Regions from separate parts of the Sporosarcina sp. YIM B06819 genome, predicted to be linked through region 1. Evidence: riboswitches for the same ligand, from Rfam matches in the RefSeq annotation. Region 1 holds a riboswitch; each other region holds the start of a gene.
The links. Region 1 has a riboswitch for S-adenosylmethionine ahead of metA (homoserine O-acetyltransferase MetA). Riboswitches for the same ligand answer to the same signal wherever they lie in the genome.
Positions count from the first base shown of each region.

Region 2: it holds a riboswitch for S-adenosylmethionine, as region 1 does, so the genes downstream of both, R2B72_RS03255 (O-acetylhomoserine aminocarboxypropyltransferase/cysteine synthase family protein) here and metA (homoserine O-acetyltransferase MetA) in region 1, are expected to answer to the same signal.
Region 3: it holds a riboswitch for S-adenosylmethionine, as region 1 does, so the genes downstream of both, metK (methionine adenosyltransferase) here and metA (homoserine O-acetyltransferase MetA) in region 1, are expected to answer to the same signal.

Region 1 covers NZ_JAWLIQ010000046.1:814-11,145, reverse strand. The annotation lists gene R2B72_RS18185 (hypothetical protein) at 276-983, opposite strand; gene metA (homoserine O-acetyltransferase MetA) at 1,044-1,952, opposite strand; SAM riboswitch class I at 2,054-2,162, opposite strand; gene R2B72_RS18175 (hypothetical protein) at 2,345-2,524, shown strand; gene R2B72_RS18170 (protein phosphatase 2C domain-containing protein) at 2,682-3,479, opposite strand; gene R2B72_RS18165 (NUDIX hydrolase) at 3,472-3,942, opposite strand; gene R2B72_RS18160 (DUF1572 family protein) at 3,977-4,480, opposite strand; gene R2B72_RS18155 (SIMPL domain-containing protein) at 4,716-5,366, opposite strand; gene R2B72_RS18150 (DUF2785 domain-containing protein) at 5,446-6,261, opposite strand; gene R2B72_RS18145 (nucleotidyltransferase family protein) at 6,314-6,898, opposite strand; gene R2B72_RS18140 (DUF2087 domain-containing protein) at 6,879-7,184, opposite strand; gene R2B72_RS18135 (GNAT family N-acetyltransferase) at 7,184-7,702, opposite strand; gene R2B72_RS18130 (NUDIX hydrolase) at 7,715-8,269, opposite strand; gene R2B72_RS18125 (GNAT family N-acetyltransferase) at 8,299-8,748, opposite strand; gene R2B72_RS18120 (YitT family protein) at 9,047-9,919, opposite strand; gene R2B72_RS18115 (metal-dependent hydrolase) at 9,987-10,332, opposite strand, start outside.
Region 2 covers NZ_JAWLIQ010000005.1:87,740-98,103, reverse strand. The annotation lists gene R2B72_RS03260 (alpha/beta fold hydrolase) at 1-394, opposite strand, end outside; gene R2B72_RS03255 (O-acetylhomoserine aminocarboxypropyltransferase/cysteine synthase family protein) at 430-1,719, opposite strand; SAM riboswitch class I at 1,845-1,960, opposite strand; gene R2B72_RS03250 (glycerol-3-phosphate acyltransferase) at 2,105-2,731, shown strand; gene R2B72_RS03245 (metal-sensitive transcriptional regulator) at 2,746-3,009, opposite strand; gene R2B72_RS03240 (DUF2187 family protein) at 3,282-3,503, shown strand; gene R2B72_RS03235 (lysoplasmalogenase) at 3,647-4,309, shown strand; gene pepT (peptidase T) at 4,347-5,573, shown strand; gene R2B72_RS03225 (Gfo/Idh/MocA family oxidoreductase) at 6,018-7,205, opposite strand; gene R2B72_RS03220 (glycoside hydrolase family 95 protein) at 7,403-9,847, opposite strand; gene R2B72_RS03215 (extracellular solute-binding protein) at 10,240-10,364, opposite strand, start outside.
Region 3 covers NZ_JAWLIQ010000026.1:30,662-41,025, reverse strand. The annotation lists gene R2B72_RS15680 (alpha/beta hydrolase family protein) at 1-113, shown strand, start outside; gene pckA (phosphoenolpyruvate carboxykinase (ATP)) at 257-1,843, opposite strand; SAM riboswitch class I at 2,023-2,159, shown strand; gene metK (methionine adenosyltransferase) at 2,485-3,681, shown strand; gene R2B72_RS15665 (gamma carbonic anhydrase family protein) at 4,212-4,724, opposite strand; gene R2B72_RS15660 (alpha/beta hydrolase) at 4,967-5,752, shown strand; gene R2B72_RS15655 (histidine phosphatase family protein) at 5,794-6,393, shown strand; gene R2B72_RS15650 (methyl-accepting chemotaxis protein) at 6,571-8,571, shown strand; gene lepB (signal peptidase I) at 8,712-9,239, shown strand; gene R2B72_RS15640 (AAA family ATPase) at 9,239-9,808, shown strand; gene R2B72_RS15635 (GNAT family protein) at 9,814-10,356, shown strand.

The DNA of each region.
Region 1 (10,332 bases):
GTGAAGCTAATAGGCACTTTCCAAGCTTTTGATTAAGTAAATTGAACGAATTAGTGATTGATTCTTGTTAATATCATTATTCAAGCACTACTCTAACAATACAGAAGTTTAGTATCTGGTAGATATATGATCCTATGGAGGTGAATTCCTGTAGGGTCTTTTTCTATTGTATATAGTTAAAACACTAAAATTAAAAAATTCTAAACTAAGAGTACTTAGATTACTCTAGTTTAGGATACTATGTTAAAAGTGTGCCTCATTGGGTTGTATACTCTTCACTCAGAACTTTTCTGTTTCTCTTCAGGCTTCGGATTCATCCAGAATCGTGACATTTGTTGTTCAGGGTTCGTCAAATTTTTTGTAAGATAGGAAGTTGTCAACGTATAGCTATTTTCTATTTTTTCCGTCAAGTAATTGGTACGCTCGTAAAGAATGCCTCTGAGATAATCCAACTGCCTAACCATTTTCTCTATCATACTTTCTTGGTTGTCTAGCCTACTACTAACAACTTTTTGAGCATCCTCTTGTTGTAAAATACGATCAGCTAATTGCTGTTGCTGGTTCAATTGCTCATTCATTTTAATAGCCATTTCTTTCGTTGATTCACTAACTTGCATCCTGAACTCCCGATCCACTGCTTGTTCACGCGCCAACATCAGATGGAATTTTTGCTGTTTATCATCGAGTCCCGCCAACGATTTCGTGATATTCCTTTCAAATTTCTCATACTGAAAATTATTATTATGCAGTTCATTCAAACGGGTATGGATTGTTGTAATTTGATTTTCCTGTGACTTTTTTTGTTGTTGTAGAAGTAGCTCCAAATCACGAATATGACGATTAAGCATAGCATTTTCTTCATGCCGCTCCTGCATCCACTGCGTTAACGAATCTATTCTCGAATGGCCTTGATTATGCTCTACAAGATTTTTGTCATTATTGAAAACATCCGAATGACTCTGACTGTTAATAAATAAACCCATTGCCTAGGCCCCCTTGTCGTACTATCTTATGCAAATGACGACAAGGCGGTTAGCAAGAGTTTACTCCCAGACATACGGTGTTTCTTGATAGACATAATAATTCAACCAATTGGAGAAGAGCAAGTGGGTATGCGAACGCCATGTATTTAATGGCTCTTCGTTTGGATCATTATTCGGGAAATAATTCGCTGGTGGATCAATTTCGATACCTTTTTGAAGATCCCGTGCATATTCTTCTGCAAGCGTCGTTGCATCGTACTCAAAATGACCGGTAATCATAATATGTTTATTATCATTGGAAATGATAATAAACGCACCCGCATCCTCAGACTTCGCAAGTAGATGCAAGCGAGGGTCATTTTCGATTTCCTCCACAGAAACTGCTGTATAACGTGAATGTGGCGCTCTAAATTCGTCATTAAAACCGCGGGCCAAATTGATGGTTGGGTCAGATAGGCGATGAGTATATACACCCGAGCATTTCTTCGACAAATCAAATTTATCAATTCCATAATGATGATATAGCGCTGCTTGTGCACCCCAACAAATATGCAACACGGACGTCACATTGTCTTTTGACCAGTCCATAATCTCCTTCATTTCATCCCAATAATTCACATCTTCAAATTTCAAATGCTCAATTGGTGCCCCTGTAATAATCATGCCATCGAAACGACGATGTTTGACATGCTCAAATGTTGTATAAAATTTGTCCAAGTGAGATTTGCTAATGTTTTTCGATTCATGGGTCGCCATATTCATAAACGTCACATCCACTTGCAATGGTGTATTACCTAATAAGCGCAAAAGTTGCAGCTCTGTTCGTTCTTTTTCCGGCATTAAATTCAAAATAATAATATTCATTGGCCGAATGTCTTGGGACGTTGCACGTTCCTCATCCATGACAAATATTTTTTCCTTTTTCAATAATTCTCCGGCGGGCAATTGTTTAGGTATGTTGATTGGCATCGTTACTCTCTCCTTTTTTCATTCTAATTATGTATGTTGAGCACAAAGAAAAATCCTCTTTTCTATAGGATAAGAAAAGAGGATTGGCTTTAGGCTCTCAGTTCTTATCTCTCAAGACAAAAAGTCCTGTTGGAGGTAGCACCTTTCTGATAACGTCAGAGGTTGCTGAAGCTTCATCGGGCCATATCCCTCAGCTTCTCTTGATAAGAGTATTCAGTTTGTTTCTATTATACGCTTAAACAATATATTGTAAACAGTCTTTTTATTTTCGCGGTGAAAGTCACGGAAACTATCATGTTTTTCATGTTTATTCATACATCTTTCGCCGAATAAAATCACCCTTTTGGAGCCATATTAACATCGTACTACATGTTTGAAAGGAGTTTTTTTTCATGGGAAGAGACAACAAACAAGGTAGCACCAACAATTCGCGTTCATTACCCCAAACGCCGAAAAGGCAAAAGATTCAACCGGGAGACATGAAAGAAGAAATGGCACGTGAGTTTGAAGAATTGAGCAATTTTAAGCCCAAGCGGGAGCGCATGATTCCAAACGAACGGAAAAGAAAGTGACACATTTTTTAGCGAAGATAGCACCTAACTTACCATGAAAAAGACGATACCCCGCGCAGCGAGATTAGCTGACGTGGGGTATTCTTTCTCTCCAACCTATATAATTTTAATTTATTTCCATAGTTTCCATGTAATTCATGCCCATTATTTTGTTCCTTCATCCCTTGTAATCACTCGGGATGCTTCCTTCCTTCTCCACTTCCACAGCCCAAGAAATTATTGTCGTGCTGTCCCGCACATTTTGTCTTTCAATCTCCATCAACATTTGTGAAATACTTTCATCAATCGCTTCTTCATTCAACGCTTCGACCAAATTTTTCGGATTTGCATAAGGTTCGCCTGGACATTCTACCAAGCCATCTGTTGTCATGAAAATGTGGTTTGTCCCTTTTCTTAATTCCCTTGTCCCAGATGTATAGCATGGAACAAGTTTTTCAAATGTATTCACTTGTCCGATCCACTCGAAAAACTGCCGTTGATTCAGTTGAAATTGGTTGAGGGCAATTAATTCTCGATGCAATAAATAGACCAAGCAGTCTCCGACGGAAAACCACCATAAGTAGTTATCTTTCCTTACGACGACAAGGCAAGCCGTTTCTCCCGTGACATTTCTACATGCTGCCAAAAGTTTATCGGATTGAAAGATTTTAAGTAGCTTGTCTTCCAGTTGTTTAAACTTTGGAGGGCCTCCCATTGATAAGATAGCTGACAAGCCTTCCTTATGTTCTTGGAATGTACGAATAACAAGTTCCGCGCTTTCGGCACTTTTATGTGCATCGAGAATAGCTGCGAATTCCCAGTCATCAGTCTGCCAGACGATGCAACCGTCCTCATTCTTTGTTTGCCCCACTGATGAATTACCACCAAAACGCCCCACTGCTATACGATTTATCCACCGAACATCACGTTCATCAACAAATGCTTTTTCACTTCCAACCCAAGAGAAGTTATTCATAATTATGCATTCCTAAATATGTATTGATAAATTCATTCAAAATAGGCATTTCAGGTGGACTTAGTTCAGATGGTAGCTCATCAAAATGAAAAAACTGTAAATCCAACACTTCATTTTCATCTTTCTTCATGACACCTTCATACTCCGTACAGATAAAAGTAGTGATGACATTGTAAACTTCGTCACCATGCGGATATTTATAATAAAATTCTTCACCGGAATAAACATTGAACAACGTTAGATTTTTTGCAACCAAATTAGTCTCTTCATATAACTCACGCTTCGCCACTTCTTTTAGCGTTTCCCCTGGTTCCATGGAGCCTCCTGGCAACCCCCAGCACTTGTTATCCGTTCGTAATTGCAACAGCAGTCGTTTATTTTTGTCTACTACAATCACGTTAGCACCCGGCATAATAAGCGGACGATGACCAACAAGTTCTCTTAATTCTTGTATATATCCCATGTAAAATCTCCCTTACAAGTAATTAATTAAGTTATTATTTCAATTTGATTTTAGCTATACTCAAAATTGTCCATTCTTTATCTTTAATTTGCTTTCCTATATAAAGAATTTGTCCTATATGGTAACTAATATGCGCTATCTCCGTCTGTATTGCACTGAAAGCGGTAATTTTTTGGTTCCTTAACGTAACCGTTTTATGTAAATCAGTTTCCACTAAACTGCCCAATGTTTGAAAGAGCAATTGCCAACCTGAATCCCATGTATGCATTAGCTCTTCCCTAGACAACTGCTCATCAAAAAATTCATTGTCTCTATTTCTGTATGACTTTTCACCATCCGTTGTTAAAAAATCCACCCATCTTGAATGCATATTGCCACTTAGATGTTTAATTATGATAGCAATCGTATTGGATTCCTCACTCGGTTTCCAATGTAATTCTTCATCAGACAGTTGGGTAAATGCTAGTTCTGCACGTTCTTTAAAATGAGCAAATTGGGTATTTACAATCGTTAAATATTGTTCTTCAAACGATTTCAAGAGTGATTCCCCCTATTAATGTTTTCAAAGAGCTTTCATTATTTATCAAATAGCACTCGATGCAGGATTTACCTTTTCAAACCCTTCCATCAACTGATAAGGTCTACCTTCAAAGACTTCATGAATCTTCGCGTCTTTTCTCAATGCATCATTCATCCTAGTAGCAAACTGTGGACGCTTCCCCAGTTTGCCACTTGTTCCTTATCAATTCAACAGATCGCACATCTAGTGTACTTCAATACTGAAATTGCACCTCTACTGTGGCACTAATCATCATTTGACCTTGTTCAATCGGTGTAGATCCGCTCATTTCTTTAGCCGCAAACATTCGGGGTGCTACCGACTCCGCCCTATGCTCCTCAACAATTTTAATCGGTGTAGGATCAAGATGAAGCTGCATCGTGTCAGCCATCGTTTGCGCTTTTGCCAAAGAGTTCTTTAATGCCAAACTCAATGCTTGTTGATAATACAATGGTTCATTTTCAACAGTGAACCGAATTGTGGATACCCCATTTGCACCGTTTTGGACAGCAACATCAATCACATTTCCAACTTGATCAATATCTGTGATTTTTACAGTGATTGCATTTGTCACTTCGTAGCCCCTAAATACTTGCTTACCCTCGATATAATCATATTGCGGAATGATATTATATGAAACGGTTTGTATATCCTCTCTCGGAATTCCCAATCTCAATAACGAATCGATCACTTGATTCATCTCATAGGCATTTTCCTTTTGTGCGTGATTCAGTTGTTTGTTTTCAGTACGTACTTCCAACTGAATTTGTGCGGTATCTGGTGCAACTGTAAGATTCCCAATTCCCGTAACCGTCATCACCCGGCGTTGCTGATGGTGCATTTGTTGTACATATGGATAATACATGGGCCTCCACCTCTCCTAACGTTCTCTCTGCTAGTTAAATACTATGCACAGTTTCAGGAAAAGATAATTGCGGTGACCTCTAACGAAGATACATCCATTTTTCTAGAACTTGAAAAATGTCCTTGTTGCTCTCTACTCCGATTTCTTTTGAGTTCATCACGATATACACTGCTTTCAAGAAATTCTTTACTGTCCGTTTAGTATGATAAGCATCAATTGACCCTGCATTTTCATCCAAGTGTGTTTCAACCATTTCAGTCAATTTTTTAATCCAGGCTTGGATATCTCGCTCAGCATTCTGGTGCTCTAGTAAGGAAGCGATAATAACTGCCAGCCGTTCCTCCTCTTCATCCAAATAATCCACTTGCTTACACAGGCAGTGTTGAATTGCGTGAAGAACTCGACTGATGTCTTCTTTTTTAAGGAAAGGATGTTTGGCTAAAGCATCCAATGCATCCGCACCATGTGCAATGGCATGCGCCCATCCCTTTCCTTCAATAAAACCACGTGTATCATTTTCTTCCATCATATAGTGAATAACAGTATGTACAGTCTGTTGTATAAGATCTTGCTCCACAATTTTTTTCTCTATGTCGTATTCGATAATCGCTGCGATGACAAGTGCAGAAAAGGATCGTGTAAACACAGAATCTGTTCCAGACTCGCCAAGCCCATAACACAGATAATCTTCCTGTATGACCACTTCAAGTAAAACTTGGATTTCTTGCGGAGTTAATTGACCCGAAAAAATCAACTTTCCGAAGCTCCCATAAATTAATCTATCTCGCAAATAACTATCTGTATTTCCGATTTCCTTTAACATCTCTTGTCTAACTTCCGAAGTTAACTCCGATATCCTATCATCGAGATAACTTTCTAACGTTGTTGTCAACATTGCTAAAACCACCTTTATATGAATAAATCAACAATTTACTAGATACCCTCACCTATTTAATTAGGTCCAAGTTCATCACTTCGATATCGCTCCATATAGCTTGCCAATTCTTTTCCCTAACCCTTTTCTGATACATCAACATTCGATCCTTCGACTCCAAGAAATAAGGAGTCGGCTTCACTAGCAAATTGACAGCATCCTGTATACCATGCGGTGCCACTAAAATGACATGATCCTTCTCATCCAACTTCACACCTAAAGCTGTTGCCGTTTCAGGAAATTTCTCGATTGCATCAACAGATGATGAATAAGGTGAACTATTATTGGCGATATGCATTCGCGCCTGATTTTTGACTGACCAAGGGGCAGTTGAAAGCAGCCCCTTCAATGTATCCTCGTGCTTCTTTTCAAAGCTTTCTTCATTATTCTCTGGATCATAATAAATCACATCAATATCCCGCATGGCAGTCCTTTCATCAAAACCATGCTGCACATCCCATATTTTCGATCGAACAAACCCCGCGCAAATCCACCAATCAGGCAAGTTCAATGACTTGGCACATGTTAATAAGTCCACCATCCATTCGTCTTCTTGAATGAATGCGATAATATCTTTTTCATTTCGAATGAACGTCATCAATCCAGTACTCCCTACCATCGTCGCTGCGGTTCATAAAACGATAATCAATCAAAAATCTTCTAATGGTAGCAAAGTCCTCGTGAACCGTTTTCAACATTTCATTAACTTCTTTCTCCAAATAGACTTGTCCACCGTCAAATCGCTTAATGACTTCTTGGGCAATAATGTATTTCCTTTTTTCTTTGCTCGGAAATACATCCAGCGGGCCATTTACACCTTGCTTGAAATAATTCCCCAATACTTTTTCTCTTTCTTTATCGGTAATTAAAAAACGTTCATCCATTATTCTCTTCCTTTCAAATTAGCAAGTTCATCCCATCCATAAGCAACTTCACTCAACTTTTTGCCTTCAATTTCGATGTCGGCAGTATCGATTTTCATTCCACCCAGCAATTCATAAAAACGGCAGGCAGGGTTTTCTTCGAGCGCCCAAATAAGCATCGAATCCAGCTTCTTGTCTTTCAAATCGTCCACGACTGTCTGGACGAGCTTGCGCCCAAGCCCTTTTCCTTGCTGCCCTTCTAATAAATAAATCGCATAGAGCTCGCCCACATACGCTTCATATTTACCAGTGCGCTCTTTACCACCTGAAGCAAATCCCACAATCTGACCGTCTCCATCTTCAACTATGTATACGTTATTCTGCTTTATACCACTCATCCATATCTGCTCGCGACTTTCATACGATAGACTATCCAAATACGCATCTGGCACAATTCCCATGTACGTCGTTCGCCAGCTATCCACATGGACTTTCGCGATACCTACCGCATCCTCTAATTTCGCCTTTCGAATAAACACGTCAATCGACCCCTATCCTCTTGCCATTTCCCTCAATAAATCCTTCGCCATATAATAAGCACTTACTGAGAAAAGTTGTGTAATCTCCTGTCTGCGTATCATCTCTTCAATCTCATCAAAAGAAAACAACTTTACATCTATCTCTTCCGTTTCATCTAACTCCTGCTCATATTCCTTATAGGCATCCATAATCAAAAAAGTAACTACCTTGTTCGTTTGAGTCGCTGGATTCACCATGAACTCACCGATTTTTATCGGTTCCGTCTTTGAAATATAACCCGTTTCTTCACGAACTTCCCTGACGATCCCCTCTTCATGAGACTCGCCTTCTTCAATTTTCCCAGCTGGAATCTCCAAAAAGTAATCCTGCCCTGCATGTCGGTATTGTTCCACAAAAAGTACTCGATGATCTTTCGTTACGACAACAGCATTGACCCAATCGGCATATTCCTGAACATAATAATCATCAATGATGACGCCGTTTGGCAACTGGCATGTATCTTGCCTTAAGTTGCCAAACGACGTTTTATAATGATAGACTGACTTGATTGTTTTCCATTTCCGCATTCATAAAACCCCTCAATTTCTTCCCACACTTATCCCAACTGCATCACATGCGTCGTTTCCGAAGCGGAATTATCTAACTCAAAGCCATTCGACCGATAAAAAGCATCTGCCTTCGAGGATTCTGTTCGGACCGTCATTTCATTAAAAGTACCGCGAGAATGGTCAATAATTTGTTTAAGCAACAGAGAGCCAACACCTTGCCGCCTTGCATCGTCTAATACGTAAAACCTTCGCAAACGCGCAACTTGCTTATCAGCGGAAAAAGGTGATTGATTAACACCACCAATCGCAACAACATCGCCAGCTTCATTTTGAACAGCGAATAAGGCCTCTCCTGGTTTGTTGAACCGATTGGTGCCATCTTTAAATTCATTAACCAAGCGCGATAAAAAACGATACCCTTCCGTTTCACTCTCTTTCACTAAACGAGAAATCGTAATCGCCTGTAAATCCTCAACCCGTTCCACTGTAAATGTCATTGCTTTTTCCTCCCTTTAATCAATTATGCCCCGGCATAATTGCGTCCGGATTTTTTTCGAGCTTGGGGCCTACAGGATGTAGGTCATGCAACCGATGCCGCAGGACGCGGCGAAATTAGGTTGCCTTCCTAGCTTCTCTAAAAAATCCGTGACATCCGCCGGAGGCTTTATCTGAGTTCAGATAAAGTGATTTTACCTACTAATACCTTTCAACAACCTCATTAAAAAAACCTGCATTTTTCGAATAAACAAAAAAGACTCACTTACGTTTAGCACGTAGTGAGTCATTTTGCGATTACTATTTCACTTCATCCCCATCAAATTGCGCTCTTGAAAATCCACGTCCAAGTATTTCCGATGCGTTTAAGAAAATGACAAACGAAGTCGGTTCATGTGCTTGAAGTAATTTTTTAAAATAAACAGCCTCTGATTGTTCAACCACACATAAAATCATCGTCTTCTCTTCATTCGAGTAACCACCAATGGATTTAATCTTCGTCAAGCCACGGTTAATTTCATTTTTGATAATAGCTTGTACTTCCTCTTCTTTATCCGTAATAATCATCACCAATTTTGTTGGGGATGTTTGCAATTGGACAAAGTCAATCACTTTACTTGTCACGTAAATCGCAATCATTGCGTACAGTGCAAGCTCAAAGTTAAAGACAAAAGCCGATGTCAGGACAACGAGCCCATCAACGATCAGCTGTGAAAATCCACTCGACAGTCCTGTAAACTTCTTCACTAATTGAGCAATCAAAGCCGTTCCACCTGTTGAGCCATTCCCGCGATAGACAATACCTAACCCAACACCGAGCATAATCCCCCCGTAAATGGCGCTTAGCAATGGATTATCGATGTGAACGTTTATATCCGCCGTTATCCAAATAACAAACGGCACAAAAAACGTACCAACGAGTGTTTTCAAACTAAATTCCTTACCAACAAGAACGACCCCCAGGATTAATAAAGGGATATTAATAAGCCACTGCACGTAAGCGGGATTGAATAGAAAAAGTTCGTAAAGAATCGTACTAATCCCCGAAACGCCACCTGCCGCCAGTCGTGCTGGCAAGAAGAAAATATTAAAGGCCAACCCCACTAGCGCCGCACCCATAATCACTTGAATATATTCAAATATAACCGTTTTTTTAAACTCCTGGATTGCCATTTGACTAATTCCCTCACTTTCAACCTTTCTATTCTACCAAATAATTCGCTATGTCATCATCATTTTTTTAGAGATAATAATTAAGCGCCTCATAGCCAAAATAAAAAGATAATAGTGCTAGAATGCCAAACATAATGCTTTCTATTTTACTACCCGTTTTCGTCGTTACCGGAAAACGAACTGTCATGCTTAGCGGAAACAACAGTTTAATCCCCTTTTTCGTTGCCATATCCAATACATAATGGCTCACCATGCCGACTAAAAATCCTACTTTCAGTGCCTCACTCGGAATGAATGCATTCAGCAATACCGCGACCGTTACCAAAAATAGTAAACTATGCGTAAATGTACGATGGCCGAATACCGTATTGATCAACTTTGATAACAGCGGTAATTTCCGTCCAATCTTACTT
Region 2 (10,364 bases), on a different contig from region 1:
CACGCAGTCGATCAATGCCTAATACCGTTAGCGCCTTACGCTCCGCATGTACCATATCACGAATCGTCACTTCTGGAAACAAACTGCCATATGATTCGCCAGTGGATGGATTAATAGATAACGGACCCGTTGATCCATCACATCCTCCAAGAACGTTAAAAGAGATGACGGAGAATTGATTGATATCGACACTTTTCCCTCGACCTACAAGACCACTCCACCAACCTGGATTTTTATCTGTCCCTACGGTTTCTTGATTTCCCGTCAGCGCGTGACAAACAAGGACAGTTTGTGCCTCTGGTCTACCTATTCTTTCATAGGCTAGCTGGACATTCTCTAACAGAATGCCCGACTCCAATCGTAAGCTGCCAATGTTCACAATTCCTGTCCCCATGCTCATCACGCTCCTACTTTTTTTAACGGATATTTTTATACTTTAACTGGAACCGCCTTATCAATGGCCTGTGCAAGGTCCGCAATAATATCTTCTATCGCTTCCAAACCAACAGATAGACGAATCAATTCTTCTTTTACGCCTGCATTTTCAAGATCTTCAGCCGAAAGTTGCTGATGTGTCGTTGAAGCTGGGTGAATAATGAGTGATTTCGCGTCCCCAACGTTCGCAACATGCGACCAAATGTTAACATTATCAATCAAATTACGTCCCGCTTCACGTCCACCTTTAATACCAAATACGATAATCGATCCAAAGCCGTTTTTCAAATACTTTTTCGCATTGTCAGCTGAAGGATGATTTTCAAGACCTGTATACGTCACCCACTCTACTGACGGATGCTGCTCTAAATAATCAGCTACTTTAAGTGCGTTGGCATTATGCTTTTCTACACGTAAATGTAATGTTTCAAGTCCTTGTAAGAAAGCAAATGCATTGTCTGGGCTTAAGCATGGTCCAAAATCACGTAGCGCTTGAACGCGTAACTTTGTTGCAAATGCTGCACCCGCCGCATCGATACCATAACGAATACCATGATACGTTTCATCTGGCTCGGTGAAATCAGGGAACCTTCCTTGTGTCCAATCAAATTTCCCAGCATCAATCACGACACCGCCGATGGATGTCCCGTGTCCACCAATCCATTTTGTTGCGGAATGAATAACAACGTCTGCCCCAAATTCAATAGGGTTCGAACCATACGGTGATGGGAATGTATTGTCAATAAGTAATGGAAGCCCATTGTCATGCGCGATGTTCGCGACTGCTTCAATATCAAGCACATGAAGACTTGGGTTACCAATTGTCTCAGCAAAAATCGCCTTTGTTTTATCTGTAATGGCTGCGCGGAAGTTTTCAGGGTCCGTCGCATCCACAAACTTCACATGGATACCATAGCGTAGCAATGATACCGCGAATAAATTATAAGTACCACCGTACAAATTACTTGCAGCTACGATTTCATCCCCAGCACCTGCGATATTTAAAATCGAAAACGCAATAGCCGCCATTCCTGAAGATAATGCAACTGCTGCCGTTCCACCTTCCAATAAAGCAACACGCTTTTCAAAAACATCGACAGTTGGATTCATAATACGAGAATAGATATTGCCCGCTTCCTTCAAAGCAAACAAATTTTGTGCATGTTCCGTGTCACGAAATACGAAAGAAGTTGTTCTGTGAATTGGCACTGCACGTGAACCTGTTACTGGATCCGGCTCTTGGCCACCGTGTAGAAGAAGTGTTTCGGGTTGAAGTTTTGTCATTGTCATTACCTCCAATATTTTTTAGATGGCTATTGTGTACAGAGGCGTTGGGGATGTTTTAGAAATTAAAAAATAACCCCCTTCGCTTAACGCTAAGAAGAGGGTTACGCTTTCGCTTATTCCTCCTCTTATCTTTCAGACCGTTTGCACGAATCTGTAGGAAGTAGCACCTGTGCAAGTTAGTCACTTGCCGGTTGCCGGGCATCGCAGGGCCTAGTCCCTCCGCCGCTCTTGATAAGAGTTTGATTGATTTAGTTTTCTATCTTGTGAAGTAGTATAGGTGAATTCTTAATACAATGTCAAGTGTTTATTGAATTTATTTTCTGAAACTTAGGTTTACTCTATCATGTTATAATGGATGAATCACTAATTTGGGGGAATTGGTATGTGGTTGTGGGTTATAGGTGTGCTTCTTTGCGGATATGCAATTGGATGTTTGCACGGCTCGGTTGTTGCCCAGAAGATTTCTGGGGTTAATTTAAAAGAAACTGGGGTCAAGAATGCGGGTGCTTCGAATGCTGCGATTGTGTTGGGGAAAAAGTTCGGTGCGCTTGTTGCCGCAATTGATATTGGAAAAGGTGTATTGACTGTACTACTCGTACACTTTTTTGTAGCAAACGCGGAATTACCGGCAGAACATGTCTCATTGCTACTATTCTTGGCAGGTGCTGCAACAGTCATTGGTCATAACTTCCCGTTTTACATGCAGTTCAACGGTGGCAAAGGAACTGCGACGGTTATCGGCGTGCTACTCGCTCTCGATTGGCGCTTCGGGCTCGTTGGATTTGCCTTGTTGGTTATCGTTGCACTTGCGACTAATTTTTTAGTATTTGGCGTTTTGATGCTGTACGTTACATTCTTCACCTTGGCATTTTGGTCCGAGGGCTACTGGCCTGCTGTAATTGCAACTATATTATTCATGCTAGCTGTGTGGAAGCATATTGAGAACTTCCAGCGGATAAAAAAAGGTAGTGAGAAGCGAGTTTTGACAGTGCTTAAAAAGAAAAAATAAAAGAGTACGCTGTTTCAGCGACTCTTTACAAGTAAATCTACTGCTTCTTTGACGATATCCTCTTGCGTTCTTGCATCATTTTCGTCAAGCTGCTGAATGCACTCGATTAGATTAGAGCTAACGATGACGCCAATTGTTCTGTCAATTGCCGATCTTGAAGCAGATAGTTGGGTAATGACATCTTTACAATCTTTTTTGTCATCCATCATTTTCAATATGCCTTTAATCTGCCCTTCAATGCGTTTCAATCTATTCTTTACTTTATCATCGTATTCCATAATGGTTCGCTCCTTTCTTTTTTGCTTCACACACCGATGTTATACCCTGCCAGGTATACTGTCAAGACCTCTGCTTTCACTGTAAGAAATCCCGTCAGAATCGGTATTCCTGCAAATTCCGTAAAAATATGGTATACTAGTTAGTAGACAACTTGTGATCTATCATTTTTTTTGAGTTGTGTTTCATCTTTTACGCCTCGCTTAGGATTTGACCTAAGCATTTTTTTACTTTTAGAAGGCAAAGATGAAAATAAACACTAGGGGGAATTCGAATGGCTTTTCCACGCAAGGAAAAAGATGTATCGGATTTTGTCGCAGCGCGCAAAATCGATGAAGAGATTTCGTTTGTCCGCAATGACCATGAAGTCAATGGTACTATTTTCAAAATTCTCGAGAACTCTGTGATTGTTGAGATTTCATCAATAGACGCCGAACGTATTGGTGCTGCGTCCAATCTTACAGTTGTTGCACATAAGAATTATTCAGTCGTCTGACGATTTTTTATCGACTGCCTGTTACCAGAGAACTTTCCTGGTAACAGGCAGTTTTTTCTTTGGGAGTAAACTGAGTTATCTATAATCTAAGAAGGATTTTCTTTCCCATTTCCCGAAAGTAACAAAAGAAAGGGGTTGAATCCATGATTCAAAAACTATTACTCGGTGCCATTACGATTATGGGTGCCATCTACATTTTCTTCATTCCATCAGATCCAGTCGGATTCAAGATTTTCATGAAATTAATTCCAATGGCACTCATCATTCTGTTTGCATTGACAACCCGAACACTATTTTCTCGTACATATAAACGGATTGTTATACTGGGACTCTCTATCTCTATGATAGCAGACGGCGTCATCTATTGGTTCATGATTGGGCTCATTACATTTTTCATCGCACATATTTTTTACATTGTTGCTTTCCGGCATATGAGTCGCAAACCAATGCCCCTTTGGGCGGCGATTCCGCTTCTTCTGTACGGGATAGCTATGGCTATTTGGCTAGCCGGATCGCAATTCACGGCTGGACAAACTGTGCTAGGCATTGCCATTATCGCCTATATTTGCGTCATTACAACAATGGGCTGGATGGCGATTCGCACACGCTTGCCACTGGCGATTATCGGCGCACTGCTATTCATGTTCTCAGATTCTGTTCTTGCAATCGACCGATTTATTTACGCCATTCCATTCCGTGATGCACTTGTCATGATGTCTTATTATGCTGCTCAGGCATTCATTGCGGCGAGCATTGGTAGCCGTGTCGTCAAGTATTCCGTAAACCGGAACAATCTGATAAGATAGGTGTATGATATTTTCAATTTAGGAGGAATCTTCAGATATGAAAGAGATATTAATCGAACGCCTTGTACGCTATGCCAAAATCGACACACAATCAGATGCAACTAGTTCATCAACACCTTCAACACCCGGGCAATGGGACCTTCTACACGAACTACAAAATGAACTCACAACGATTGGAATGGAAGACATCGTACTCGATGAAAACGGTTATTTGTTTGCAACACTTCCTGCCAATACAGACCGCGATGTACCTGTCATCGGGTTTCTTGCACATGTCGATACGGCGACTGATTATACAGGAAAAAACGTCCAACCACAGCGTATAGACGCTTACTGCGGAAACGATATCCAGCTAAATGAAACCACGAGAATGAAAGTAAGCGATTTCCCTGAATTAAAGAATTACGTTGGCCACACACTCATTATGACGGATGGCACAACACTTCTTGGAGCTGATAACAAAGCAGGGATTGCTGAAATAATAACAGCAATGGAATATTTGATTGCTAATCCAGACATTAAGCACGGCAAGCTGCGTATTGCCTTTACACCTGATGAAGAAATTGGACGCGGTCCTCATAAATTTGACGTTGAAAAGTTTGGGGCGAAATTTGCCTATACAATGGATGGCGGACCACTTGGTGAATTGCAATATGAGAGCTTTAATGCAGCTGGTGCGAAAGTTACTTTCCACGGCGTCAGTGTTCACCCTGGTTCTGCTAAAGATAAAATGGTCAACTCCATCTTAATCGCCAATCAATTCCAAGCTGCCATGCCAGCAGAAGAAATTCCTGAGAAAACAGATGGCTACGAAGGGTTTATTCATCTTATGAATGTCAACGGGGATACGGAAGAAACAACGCTAAGCTATATTATCCGCTACTTCGACCGCGAAACATTTGCAGCGAGAAAACAGCTAATGATTGAAACAGCTGATACGTTGAAAAAGGAATACGGTGAACACACCGTTACACTTGAAATTCAAGACCAATATTTCAATATGGGCGAGAAAATTGAGCCCGTCATGGAAATTGTCGATATTATGGCCGAAGCTTTCAAAACTCTCGACATTGAGCCAAATATTATACCTATACGTGGTGGCACTGACGGCTCACAGCTGTCCTATATGGGGATGCCAACGCCGAATATTTTCACTGGTGGAGAAAACTACCACGGTAAATATGAATTCATCTCTGTCGATAATATGGTCAAAGCGACGCATGTCATTCTAGAAGCCGTAAAATTGTTTGAAGAACGCGCATAACTTTAACTTGAATCAAGTTAAAGTTATATGCCACCAGCGGACGTCACAAATTTTGTAGGGAGCGGGAAGACAACCTAAGTGAGAGGTACATGTGTCAGACACACAGACGAATAATTCACACATTCAAATAATCATATAAAAAGCAAAGAAAAACCACGAAGGCATTGATTTATTTTGTATGATTATACAATTGTATTGTATTTACTTAATAGGTACCTAAAAAATTTTCCTTTGCCTGTTCTTCCCGCATTAAGCGGTTCCAATGACTTCCGTTCTTCCCATGAATATGATTAAATGATAATGTAACCATTGTTTTCAGCTCCTCCTATTTGGTGGGGATGGTAAATCGGAAGTTCTGTGATTGGTACTTCTCCTATACCCTGAAAACAACGTTTTTTTCATTTATCAACTAACTATTTAACATTATAGATACCTCGTATATTATTACACGTTGATATTGACCCTATCAGTTTCTTCCATGATTGCACTTGATTTATGTCTACCTTGATCAATGTGGACAACCTTTCCTCCAGAGCGAATCGATTCCGTCGCCGCACATCCAACTGCGACACTCATTCTTCCTGCAAATGGAGTTGTTAATGGTTGTTCATTAAACAACACTAAATTTACAAAAGACTCACAAATAAGTGGGTCTGCACCACCATGGGTTCCAGGCATTTCTTTCATTTCATACGTAATATCACTCATCTCTTGCCATGATCCAGACTTTCTTGTTTTCACATAAACTTTATCATTCACATCATCATTTTCGATTCGACCTTTTGTTCCGATGAACGTATAATTTCGTGAATAGTCTGGTGTAAAATGGCATTGCATATAAGATGCCTTAATGCCCCCTTCAAGTTCCATGATTAACATACTGTTATCTTCTACATCGATTTCTTCTCGAAATGCACATTGTGTTAATCGATGCAAACTAACATCAGGACATGTATCTTTCTTATCACAATCAGGACAATGTAATTCGTTCGGCATATCCCCTCCGTAATAATCCAGACTGCCAAAAGCGGATACTTTTGTTGCATAGCTACTTGTTAGCCAATGAATAACATCAAGATCATGAGATGCTTTTTGCAACAACAAGGATGTCGTATTCGCTGATGTACCGTGCCAATCGTGATAATAGAAATACCCACCAAGTCCGACAAAGTGTCGGACCCACACCGCTTTTATTTCACCAATCACACCTGAATCAATAATTTCTTTCATCGTTTGGTACATGTTCATATAGCGCATATTAAAACCAACCATCAAATGCTTACCAGATTTTTTTGCTTCATCGATTATTCGGTCGCACCCTTCCGGAGTTATTGCTAAAGGCTTCTCACAATAAACATGTTTTCCAGCTCTCAGCGCTGCCGTAGCCTGTTCTTCATGCATAAAATCAGGTGTTAAGATCGCAACAGCATCGATATCTTCTCTTGCAAGCAATTCTTTATAATCTGTCGTAACAAATGCCTCTTCATTAACTTCTTGTTTGAATCTATCTAGTGCTTCAACAGACACATCTGCTGCTGCAACCACAATTGAATTTCCCTTTGGATTGTGCCAATATTGGACAATTGAGCTTCGTCCACCCGTTCCTATTACTCCAATTCTAACTTGCTTCATTAGGCCCACCTCTTCTTTTCTTTTTATATTACCGTGCAAATATTCCGTTTGTTAAAGTTTTAATAATGCGCTAAGGATATCCTTATCACTTACTTGAATACATTTGATAGGCTATAACCGTCCAGGCATCCTTATGATTTTTGTCCGTTTGTAGGGTCAATCACGCTACACTTTCTGCTGAAGGCTACTTCCATCCCTTATTTATGTGTGAAGGAAGCATTCTCCTTCATATATGCATAATCTTTAACTTTTACTGTTTCTTTCATTGCCTGTTGAAAGAGACACTGACATTGTTGGTTTTTAACCATCTCAAAAGAAATCAAGCCGTCAACTACTTCTATTCTTTTATCATCTTTTCCTTCTTCGCGAACGATTATCGATTGCTCTGATTTGAGTGTAAAGAGATTATCCGCTTTACATTTCACATCCAATGAATAAACTGCCATTCGATTCCACGATATGGATATTTCAAAGCCTCCGCGAGTACGAACGCCGGCTAATGAGCCTTTTACCCATGTCGATGGAATTGCTGGTAATAATTCAATATATCCTTTATGGGATTGGATTAGCATTTCAGTTACCCCTGCAGTAAAACCAAAGTTCCCATCAATTTGGAAAGGGGGGTGAGCGCCTAAGAGGTTGGGGTATAATCCTCCACCGATAAATACTTCTCTTTTCGCTTCCACAATTTTAAAGAGCTGATGAATTAACGAATTTACTCGCTCACCATCTTTCAATCGAGCCCACAGACAAATTTTCCATGCAAGACTCCAACCTGTCCCATCATCGCCGCGTTTATTTAACGTTTGTCTAGCAGCATCTAATAATGGTCCTTCTACTATTTGATTTCCTGGATAAACACCATATAAATGGGAGACATGTCGATGCTGTGGTTCTGCATCTTTATAATCAATCAACCATTCTTGTAATTGACCGTACTTCCCTATTTTCAAAGGGTGCAAGCGATTCCTGGCTTCATTTACTTGATGGATCCATTTCTCATCAATTCCCAAAACATCAGCCGCCTTGATACAATTAGTGAATAAATCCCAGATAATTTCAAGGTCCATCAGTGCACCCTTCGTAACTGAACCTTTCTGTCCATTATCTGCAATAAATTGATGTTCCGGAGAAGTTGACGGTGACGTAATGAGATAACCATTTGCATCTTCTACTAACCAATCCAAACAAAATTGGGCCGCACCTCTCATTAATGGAAATGCCTCTTCTAAAAGGAAATCCCTATTTTGTGTAAAGGTGTAATGCTCCCATAAATGTTGACATAACCAAGGACCTGACATTGGCCAAAACGCCCAGCTCGGATCTCCATGTCGATTATCACCAACTGGATCAGCATGTCGCCACAAATCTGTATTATGATGTGCAGTCCAGCCATTTAGCCCGTAACGCTCACTCACCATTTTCTCTCCATTTACTGACAACTCTTTTATCGCCATTAAAAAAGGACGGTGACATTCCGATAAATTCGTTACTTCAGCAAGCCAATAATTCATTTGCGCATTAATATTTAATGTATAATTTGAAGACCATGGTGCACGCGTTAAATCATTCCAAATCCCCTGTAAATTTGCAGGCTGTGTGCCTTCCCTTGAAGAAGCGATCATCAAGTAACGACCGTATTTGAATAGTAATTCAACCATCCCTAAGTCGAAAGCACCGTATTTCTTCACTCTTTCATCTGAATCAAGCAACTCTGCTCTCTTACTATCTCCCAATGAAAATTCAACACGATTGAAGAAATTTTGGTGATCTTTAATATGCTCTTCTTTCAACTTCTCATAAGATACACTCATAGCTTTTGAAAGAATGACATCATTTCGTCTAGTTAACTCTTCAAAATCGCTCCCCGGTAACTGATTGAAGCCATTAAAAGACGTAACAGTAGAAAAATAGATAACGGCTTTCGTCGCATTGTGAATGGAAAGCTTTCCATTCGTCGACTCCACTTGTCCATCTTCTAAAACAATGCCTATTCTACCCTCGAAATGGATTGCTTGTGTTGCACCAAATTCTCCATAGACAATTGGTTGCTCGTCCTCATGAAAATAGTTAGGCGCACATCTTTCAGGACAAATCCCTTGTATAATTAACTCTTTGTTTAAACTTGACATTCTGTTTTTTAATAAACTATCTACTGTAATCGATAGATTTAATTGTCTTGGGACCGAACTTGCCAATTGAATGGCCAATACTTGATGTGGATGTGAAATAAATGCTTCCCTCGTATATTTCACTTTACCAACTTTATATTTTACAGAGGATAATGCTTTTTCTATATCTAACGAACGTTCATATTTCAACGCTATATCTCCATGTAGATATTGAATCATTAGATTCCCTAATGGCATATACGATTGAGAATATGGTCCAAACATATCCTTCGTTTCGCTTATCGCTTCTTCATATTGCTTTTCATCGATAAGCTTCCTCACTCTTTGTAGGGATACTTTATTGTCGCGGTTTCCATTTTTCAAGGGAGGACCTGACCATAGCGTATCTTCATTTAATTGAAACCGTTCTACCTCAACCCCACCGAAATGCATTGCTCCAATTCTACCGTTCCCTAATGGTAAAGCTTCAGTCCATTCATTCGCAGCTTGCTTATATAATAATTTATTCATCTAAAACTCTCCCATTTTTCTCTCTTTATTTGCTAGTTATCTCAACATTGTACTTATCAAATTAAAAGCCCATCACTTTAAATGCGCATGTCTATTGAGGTAAGAGAAGAAACCAGAAGTAATCAGCCCCCAGCCAGTTGCCTCAATTTAAGTTCTCAAATCGATTAATAGCAACGATTTCCTCTAAAAGGTCCTTTTCAAGAAAGCTTCATTTCTTCTTTATCCCCTGGAATAGCATCAATAATATCTTGTTGACCATAGTTCCGTAAGCCATGTGTCTCTAAATTCTATTTACCTTTTACATCTTCTTGCTACTAATTTCCCTTCTTTATTATCAAATAAAAACGAATACACTTTAGTACAAGACTTCTGTGTATTCGTTATAATTATGGTTACTTATTTTTTTCAAAATCATATGCATTGTTATAAATTTCTAAATAACGATCGACTTGTAAATTTTTAAATCCATCAATATAGTTATTCCATTCTTTATCAATATTTTTTGAACCTGTAGCGA
Region 3 (10,364 bases), on a different contig from region 1:
AAGTCTACGCCACATGGTACTTTCAGGAGTATACGCATTTCATCCCCCCGGTGATGAATGCCCAGTTGGTGCGTGATTTATGTATGTGGATGCGGAAACAGTCTGTCCAATAGTAGAACACAAAAGTAAGGAAATCATTTTTCATCCCCAAAAAGATGAAATAAAATCCTTTTTCGAAGGAAATACAATAGTTAATCTATTCAAATAAACGAAAAAAGTGTAGCACATGTGGAATGTGCTACACTTTTTTATATTTTTAAGCAGTAGGTCCGCCTTTAAGAGAAATCGCTTCAGAAACTGTACCGAATTTCTTGAAGTTTTCGCGGAATAGGTCTGCTAATTCGTTTGCTTTTGCATCGTAAGCAGTGCCGTCAGCCCATGCATTGCGTGGGTTTAATACTTCTGATGGAACGCCTTCGATGGCAGTAGGCATTTCTAGACCAAATACATCGTTTGTTGTTGTTTCAACATCATTTAATTGTCCTGCGAGTGCTGCACGTACCATTGCGCGTGTGTGTTTCAGATCCATCCGTTTTCCAATACCATAGCCGCCGCCAGTCCAGCCTGTGTTGACTAGGAATACTTGTGCGCCATGCTCGTCGATTTTCTTGCCAAGCATTTCAGCGTAGACTGTCGCATGCAATGGTAGGAACGGTGAACCGAAGCATGTTGAGAACGTTGCTTCTGGTGACGTAATACCACGCTCAGTTCCTGCAAGCTTGGATGTGAAGCCGCTTAGGAAGTGGTACATTGCCTGTTCTTTCGTTAATTTTGAGATTGGAGGCAACACGCCGAATGCGTCCGCCGTTAAGAAAATAATCGTTTTCGGATGACCCGCAACAGAAGGATCGACGATATTATCGATGGCTTGAATTGGGTAAGCTGCACGTGTATTTTCAGTTAATGAACCATCATTGTAATCAGGAATACGAGTATCTGGATCGACAACAACATTTTCCAAAACCGCACCGAAACGAATAGCACCAAAGATTTCAGGTTCTTTTTCTTGTGATAAATTAATGCATTTCGCGTAGCAACCGCCTTCAATATTGAAGACACCATCATCAGACCAACCATGCTCATCGTCACCGATTAGCTTACGATCTGCATCGGCAGAAAGCGTTGTTTTCCCTGTGCCAGAAAGACCAAAGAACAAAGCAACATCGCCTTCTTCCCCAACGTTTGCGGAGCAATGCATCGGCATAATGTCGTTTTCAGGAAGTAGGTAGTTCATGATAGAGAAGATTGATTTTTTCATTTCACCGGCGTATTCAGTTCCGCCTATTAAAACAATGCGTTTTTCCATTGACACAATGATGAATGTCTCAGAATTAGTGCCGTCAATAGCTGGATCTGCTTTGAAGGTAGGAGCTGAAACGATTGTGAATTGTGCTTCATGTGTCTGCAATTCTTCTTGAGTTGGACGGATGAATAAGTTATGAACGAACAGGTTATGCCATGCAAATTCATTGACGACTTGAATAGCAAGGCGTGAAGCGGGATCAGCACCGGCAAACCCTTTGAAGACAAACAGCTCATCACGTTCTTTCAAATGGTTAATGACTTTGCTATATAATGAATCGAAAATAGCTGATGAGATTGGGCGATTGACGCTGCCCCAATCGATTTTATCTTTAGAGGAGGCTTCTTCGACGATGTATTTATCCTTCGGAGAGCGACCTGTATACTTGCCTGTTTGTGCCGTAACTGCACCATCTGCAGTTAATTGTGCTTCTCCGCGCGCTGTTGCTTTTTCAACTAGTTGTGGAACAGAAAGCTGTAAGTTGACATTTTTACCTAAAAGGAGATCCTTAAGTTTGTCGTTCATTTTAGCTGATATCATAGTCATGTACCATCCTTTTCGTGTGGTCCCATTCAGTGGGTGACATCACATTTTTAATTAGTATAACACATTAAGAATAATAGTCTATACTAATACGAACTGCAACTAATTATATGCCACTAATCAAATTTAATTGACAAAAATCGATATTTTACGTAGTATGGATAGTTGAACGGATACTCTTATCCCGAGCTGGTGGAGGGGTCAGGCCCTATGAAACCCGGCAACCTGCAAAGACATGTTTGTCTGCGCGAAGGTGCCAAACCTGTAGCAAGGTATTTATCTGGAGACGGATTAATATTTTGTATGATAAGAGTGAAAGGTGCTTTCGAAATCATGCCCTTCACTCATGTAGTTTATACGTGAGTGAAGGGCTTTTATCTTTGTTCAGCAGGTATACAATACCTGCTGAACAAAGATAAAGCCTCCGGCGGATGTCACAAATTTTGAAGGGAGTTAATTGCGTGAGCGCAATTCAAAATTTGGACGCAATTACGCCGAGGCGTAATTGATTTTATATGATATCGCCCTTTATCCTCGTGTATAGAGCTCGCAATGGCTTGTAGTCTATTTTTTTAAGGACTCTACATGGGACATATGAGTACCGTATCAATCTCGTAGGATATAAGGAGGAAGTAAAAATGACAAATCGTCGATTATTTACATCAGAATCAGTAACTGAGGGACATCCAGATAAAATGTGTGACCAGATTTCGGATGCTATTTTAGATGCAATTTTAATGGAAGATCCAAATGCACGCGTGGCGTGTGAAACAACAATTACAACTGGACTTGTCTTAGTGGCAGGGGAAATCACAACAACTACTTATGTGGATATTCCAAAAGTAGTGCGTGAAACGGTGAAAGAAATTGGCTACACACGTGCAAAATTTGGTTTTGACTGGGAAACATCAGCAGTCCTTACTGCGATTGACGAACAATCAGCTGACATTGCTGCGGGCGTTGACCAAGCACTTGAAGCACGCGAAGGTTCTATGACAGACGATGAACTTGAAGCAATTGGTGCAGGTGACCAAGGGTTGATGTTCGGTTATGCTTGTAATGAAACACCAGAATTGATGCCGTTACCAATCAGTTTGGCACATAAATTGTCACGTCGTCTTGCACAAGTGCGTAAAGAGGAAACGCTAGATTACTTGCGCCCTGATGGGAAAACGCAAGTAACAGTTGAGTATGATGAACAGAATAATCCAGTTCGAATCGATACAATCGTCATTTCAACGCAACATCACCCAGAAGTGACGCTTGAGAAAATTCAACATGACATAAAGGAAGTTGTCATTGACGTGGTTGTACCAGCGGAATTGATTGATAACAACACGAAATACTTTATTAACCCAACAGGCCGTTTTGTGATTGGTGGACCACAAGGTGATGCGGGTCTAACAGGCCGCAAGATTATCGTGGACACATACGGTGGCTATGCACGTCACGGTGGCGGTGCATTCTCTGGGAAAGATGCAACAAAAGTGGACCGTTCCGCTTCATATGCAGCTCGTTATGTGGCGAAAAATATCGTTGCTGCCGGACTTGCAGACCGTTGTGAAGTCCAACTTGCTTACGCAATCGGCGTAGCACAACCTGTATCGATTTCGATTGATACATTCGGAACAGGCACAGTAGCAGAAAGTAAATTGGTGGAGCTTGTACGTGGATTATTCGATCTTCGTCCAGCTGGCATCATCAAAATGCTTGACCTACGTCGTCCAATTTATAAACAAACAGCTGCTTATGGTCACTTTGGTCGTACAGACATCGAATTGCCATGGGAGCAAACAGATAGAGCTGCAGCTTTGAAAGAGCAAGCGGCGCAGTAATTGACATGGAAAAAGCACAGTGAGTGGGTAGAACCCGCTTGCTGTGCTTTTTTTAATATAAAACTGGCCCATATGGTAAGGTAAAACTATTCTGATTATATTTCGTATATATTAATAGGAAATACGAATAAAAGTGTGAAAGAAGCGGCTGAAGGCGGATAAAATCATACGTCTTGTTTAGACTTTACTGGTAACCGTGGTTTTTGCTTCAATGTTCATTACTGCTACAGACAGTAAAATCGTCATATCTATTATCCAGAACACTTCTTAAAGTGTATCAAGTAGGTTGGGTGGATTGATTTGGATCATTGTTGTGATGTTATTAATCCTGCATAAACCTAAGCCTAAGCTTGAATAATGAGCTAGCCTAGAGTAAGAAACTTCAACTAAAAAGGAGAAATCATGATGTCACTCAGTTTTATCGGCTTGGTTTTATTACTAGGCGTTGTTGTATTTATTGTTTTAATCGCTTTAGTCATTTTATTATTCATCAAAAAGTAAGAGCCATCCAATCACGGACGGCTTTTTCGTCATTTCTGCAATCCTTTATAATACTGCCCTTTTTCAGCATACTCACGCACAATGCGTTCCATATCCTTGCGATCCTCATCATTCAGCTCACGCACAACTTTAACAGGGGAACCGAACGCTAATGAGTTGGCTGGAATTTTCTTGCCTGGTGGAACTAAGCTACCAGCCCCGATGAATGCGCCTTCTCCAATTTCAGCCCCATCTAAAACGATAGAACCCATGCCAACGAGTGCACCTTTTTTTACTGTACAGCTATGTAGCGTGACCTGATGACCAATTGTCACTTCGTCCTCTAAAATGAGTGGGAACTGTGGGCTTTGGTGAAGACAACATAGATCTTGAATGTTTACTTTACGTCCGATAATGGTGGGTGAAACGTCGCCGCGAATGACGGTATTGAACCAGATTGTCGACTCAGGTCCAATCGTGACATCACCTGTAATGGTTGTATAGTCTGCGATGAAAACGGATGGATCAATCACCGGTGCTTTATCTTTAAATGGGTAGATCAATGTATTCTCCTCTTTTCTCTGTATCGTGTATAATTATCTTAACAAACTTCAAGTTTATCTTCATTCATCAGGCGTTCAACCGCACGATGAATGAAGATATAGTCGCTGGCGGATGCCCCAAATTTTGAATTGTGCCTTGCACAATTCAAAATTTGGACGCAATTATGCCTTGCACAATTCAAAATTTGGACGCAATTATGCCAAGGCGAAATTGATTGAACAGATAAGGAGTGATGATGTCCATGTGGAAATGGGAAGCGGAGGGGCAGCCGAAAGCTGTCGTGGCCATCGTCCATAATGCGTATGAACATCATAGTCGGTACGCATGGCTTATACAAAAAATGAGAAGTGCTGGTTTTCATGTCGTTACGGGTGATTTACCGGGGCATGGGGCCGAGGGAAAAAGAATCCATGATGAACCATTTGATGGGTATGTAGCCTATGTGAAGAAACTTGTGGCGGTCGGTTTGAACGACAATTTGCCGTTATTCGTTATGGGACATGGACTAGGTGCAACAATTGTGATACGTATGATTCTATCAAAAAAAATTGAATGTGCTGGATTTATTTTCAGTTCACCGTGGTTAACGCTCAAGCACCAGCCACCGAAGTTTTCGACGGTACTGTCAAAATTGACTTCGTCTATGAAAATTAATCATGATATCAGTATTGAGTTGTTGACACGTAACTATGATTTATATGTAGAAGCCCAGCAGGATCGCCAGTATAATCCGGTCGCGACAGCTGGCTGGTTTAAGGAATTGCAAACGTTTATGAAGGCTGTTGCGCAGTATGAAGGAACGATTCATGATACCCCACTATTGGTTCACGTTGGCGGGAACGATAAAATAGCAGATGCTTCACAGACGAGAAAATGGCTGATTCATCAAAACCTTTCAGAATTTCAATATAAAGAATGGAAACACCTCTATCATGATGTATTTCAAGAACCTGAGCGCGAAGAAGTCTACCTTTATACAGAATCATTTATGAATAATGTGTTAAGATCACTTGGATATGTTGTATAAGAAACGCCCGAGTAAGTCTTTTTTATTTCAAACTAAAGGAAGTGTTTTGTTTGACGACAATTGGATTTGTAAGACATGGGGTCACTGCTTGGAATAAAGAAGGACGAGCGCAAGGGAGTTCAGATATCCCACTTGACGACGAAGGCATTGCGATGGCGGAGTCAGTTGCGAAAAGGCTTGCTGAGGAACAATGGGATGTCATTTATACGAGTCCTCTCATCCGTGCGAAAAAGACGGCAGAAATTATTGCAGAAAGTCATTCTGGTGTTTCGCTATTAGAAGATAATCGTTTGCGTGAATTTGGTGGCGGCCAAATTGAAGGGACGACGGAAGTGGAACGACTTGCAAAATGGGGGCAGTCGTGGAGAGAGCTGGAGCTAGGTGTCGAGCCAAATGAAGAAATTATCTCACGTGGAATAGCATTTATTGAAGACATGAAAGTAGCTCATGTAGGCCAACGAGTGCTAGTTGTTAGTCACGGAGGGTTCATCAAGCGATTGATAGGCGCGCTGGTGCCTGAAGAGGATCTTGGAGAAAAAGTGGACAATACGTCGCTAACCATTGTTGAGCTACGTGACGAGGTAAATCTCTGTAGTTTATATAATTGTACAAAGCATTTAGAACTTTATAACAAAATCTAGTTCTGGAATTCATCACTTCATAAAAAATTTTAAAAGCGCCGGCTAATGGCGCTTTTATTTTTTGAATATAAAAGTCAGAATAACTACTCTTGGTGGAAAATTAACTACCTTCAGATAGAATTTTAGATTATAATGAAGGAAATCATGTCGAATGGTGTAGAAGGAGGGGGTTGTGAGATGAAATCTATTAAAGCAAAAATTATTTTGAGTGTATTTTTGTTATTTTTTGTTATTCTTACAATAATAAATCTGGTTGTAAACAATCAAATGCAAAAGCAAACAGAACAAGTATTGTTGAAACAAAGTGAAGTAGCTGTAAAAGAGATGGGGCATGGCATCGAAAACTTTATGTTGCAATATGAAAAGGCCCTTTATCTTTTAACGAATAACCCGGCAGTCACTGAATTTATGGAAAGCCAGTATAGTAATGAGGACGAAGCCAGATTGAACCGTGGTATAGAAATGGCGTTCGCAGATTATATGGAACAGTTGCCAGCAACAGATTTACTATATTTTGGTTTTGATAATAAATATACGAAATTTGTGCCACATCTTGAAATTCCTGGTTTTGATCCTACGACGAGAGTTTGGTATACAGAGGCAAGTGCACAACCCGATCAGGTTGTCTGGTCAAATCCTTATATTGATGCAGCATCTGGTGGATATGTCATTACCGCATCAAAAGCGATGTATCACAACAATTCACTAGTGGGAGTCATTGGTGTTGACATCAGTTTGGAAAATATTACGGAAAGTGTTTCCGAGAGTGATTTTGGATTTGAGGGATACCCGTTTCTATTTGACAGCAGTGGTGGAGCAATTGTGCATCCACTTTTAGTGCCTGAGTCTGAAGAAATGGTGGACTTGACCTATATCACATCCACATTTAGTAATGGTAAATCGGCAGGAATTGAACAGTATACAGAGAATGCAGACAAGATGATAGGTGTTTTCAACAAAGTACCGCATTTAGGATGGACGGTGGGTGCTGCGTTTAAAGAGGAAGCAATTATTGATTCTGTAAGTCAAACCCGCAATTTAATCAGCATCATTTTTATCCTGGCGGCAGTGTTGATTGCCACAATACTGTGGTTCTTCATTTCAAAAATTATTAGCCCGCTCGGCGTCATCCGTTCGGCGATGGACCATGTAGCGGAAGGTGATTTGAATACCTATGTCGATGTAAAATCGAAAGATGAATTTGGGCAGTTGGCTGACAACTTTAATGCGATGACATCCAAAGTAAGGGATACGATTACAGTTGTCAATCGGTCTATTGATGAAGTTCGTCTATCTGCCGAAGGATTGAGTGCATCTGCGGAAGAGACGAATGCGGTGAGTGAACAAATGGCGGGTGCTATCGACGATATCGCGTCGGGAGCTACGAAATCCGCGCAAGATGCGGAAGATGTCACGCAAACGGTTGATCTGTTAGGAAATCAAATTATGGGAATCCATGAAAAAGCAGGTATTATGACGGGTATTGCGACGGAAGCGGAAGAAATTAATAAAGCAGGACATACCCAAGTCAACCAGTTGCGGACGTCGTTCGATGGCTGGAAGACAAACTTACAAACAATGGCAGAGGCTGTCGGCAAGTTGGAAATAAAAGTAAGTGCTATTGGTATTGTAATGGAAACAATTACTCGAATTTCTGCACAGACGAATTTGTTGGCGTTGAATGCGAGTATTGAAGCCGCTCGTGCGGGTGAACACGGTAAAGGCTTTGCAGTCGTTGCGGATGAAGTGCGGAAACTTGCCGAACAATCCACGCGTGCAACGGAAGAAGTGAAAGTAACTGTTCAGGAGCTGCAAAATGGTTCCCGCCAAGTATCCGCACAAATGAGAGAAACAGGTGAAACTTTCCATGAGCAGGAGAAAGTCGTCCAAGATACACAACAGACATTTGGTGAGATTTCTGGGCTGATGAACAAACTAGAACAATCGATTAGTAGTGTCTATGATGAAGTCAATCGGGTTGTTGCACATAAAGAAACTGTCATGCAAACGATTGAAACAATGGCGGCAACAGCTGAAGAAACGGCGGCAGCCAGTGAAGAAATTAGCGCATCGACAGACGAACAACTGCGTGCGATTCGTGAAGTGGCATTAGCGGCAGATACATTGTCTGGGCTAAGCGATGATTTGCATAATGCAATTAGTCAGTTCAAAATCTAACTTGAAAAGCTGCTCTCGAGTAAGTGGAGGGCAGTTTGTATTTTAGGGAACTTTTATGGATTAGCAGGAGTCATATGTGTGAGAATAGAATACAATGTATATGGAAAAACAGCTCAAATATAGGGGACGGAGGAAATTATTTGAAAGATAAAAGCAAAAGTGAACTGGTTTCATGGATACAATCCCTTGCCATTGCATTTATCATCGTCATTGGGGTTCGCCAATTTTTATTTACTCCGGTTATTGTATCGGGACAATCAATGGAGCCGACGTTTGAAAATGACAATAAAATTGTCATCTCCAAAATTCATAAAATCAATCGTTTTGACATGATTGTATTCCATGCCCCTAATTCGGAGGAGGATTTCATTAAAAGAGTCATCGGGCTTCCGGGGGATGTCGTTGTAATGAAAGATGACAAGTTGTACATTAATGGCGAGGAATATGAGGAAGACTATATCCAAGCAAATAAAGATAAGGTATTTGAAGGGCAGAAATTAACGCAAGATTTTGAAGTGGAAGTGCCAGAAGGTTATTTATATGTCCTGGGAGATAATAGAAGGCATAGTATGGATAGCCGGGAACTTGGCGTTATCGATGAGAAGTCAGTCGTTGGTGCTGTGGCATTTAAGTTCTACCCATTTCGTGACATTGGGATTCCGAAGTGATGAATAATCGTTCTGTACTTATCGGTATTGATGGTCTTGGCGGCTCTGGGAAAACGACATACGCTTTGAATTTAAAGCGCGAGTTACAAAATGCAATTGTGATTCATCTGGATGATTTTATTCATACACGTGAGGTTCGGTATAATGACCAATTTAAAGAGTGGTATTGTTATTATTACTTGCAATGGCGATATGATTATTTAATTGAAAAGTTATTAGAGCCTGTGAGAAATGGTTTGGCTGTACATGACACTATTGAATTATACGATAAACCGACGGATAGTTATCGCATGCAGACATTTGATATACCGGTTGGTACAACGGTAATTGTTGAGGGGGTTTTTCTGCAACGTCCTGAATTAAGGGCGTACTTCGATAAGGTCATTTATCTTGAAACAGATCGGGAGACGAGAATGATACGTGCTCTGGACAGAGATGGTTATATTGGAAGTAGCGAGGATATAATACGTCATTATGAGCAACGCTATTTTCCAGCAGAAGACATATATGTGGAGCAATGCAATCCACTAGTGTTGGCGGATGTGGTGGAGAATGAAGTGAAGGGGTGAACGCTATGACATTTCCAACGTTACTAACATCGCGCTTGCGTTTAACTGAAGTACAAGTAGAGCATGCGCCTGCAATTTTCGAGATATTTTCGAACCGTGAAGTACTGAAGTATTATGGTATGGATCCATTTCAGGAGCTAGTGCAGGCCGAAAATATTGTGCGACATTTTAAGAACAGTTTTGATACCAAAAGAGGTATGCGTTGGGCGATTATCAATAACGATGACAATCGATTTATTGGCACAATCGGACTGAATAATTTGTCCCTAGGCATGAAAAAAGCCGAAGTTGGTTTTGAAATTCATCCTGATTTTTGGAGAAGTGGCATCACGTCTGAAGCGTTGCATGCGGTTTTGGATTATTCATTTGAAGAATTGGGGCTTCATCGAATGGGAGCTGTGACGTTTCTAGCAAATGATGCGTCTATTGGCCTTTTAAAGAAACAAGGATTTTTGGAAGAAGGCAAGTTGCGAAGTTATTTGTTCCAGAATGGACAATCACATGATGCTTTTGTGTTTTCATTGTTACGTGAGGAATGGAATGCCTAAGCGAATAG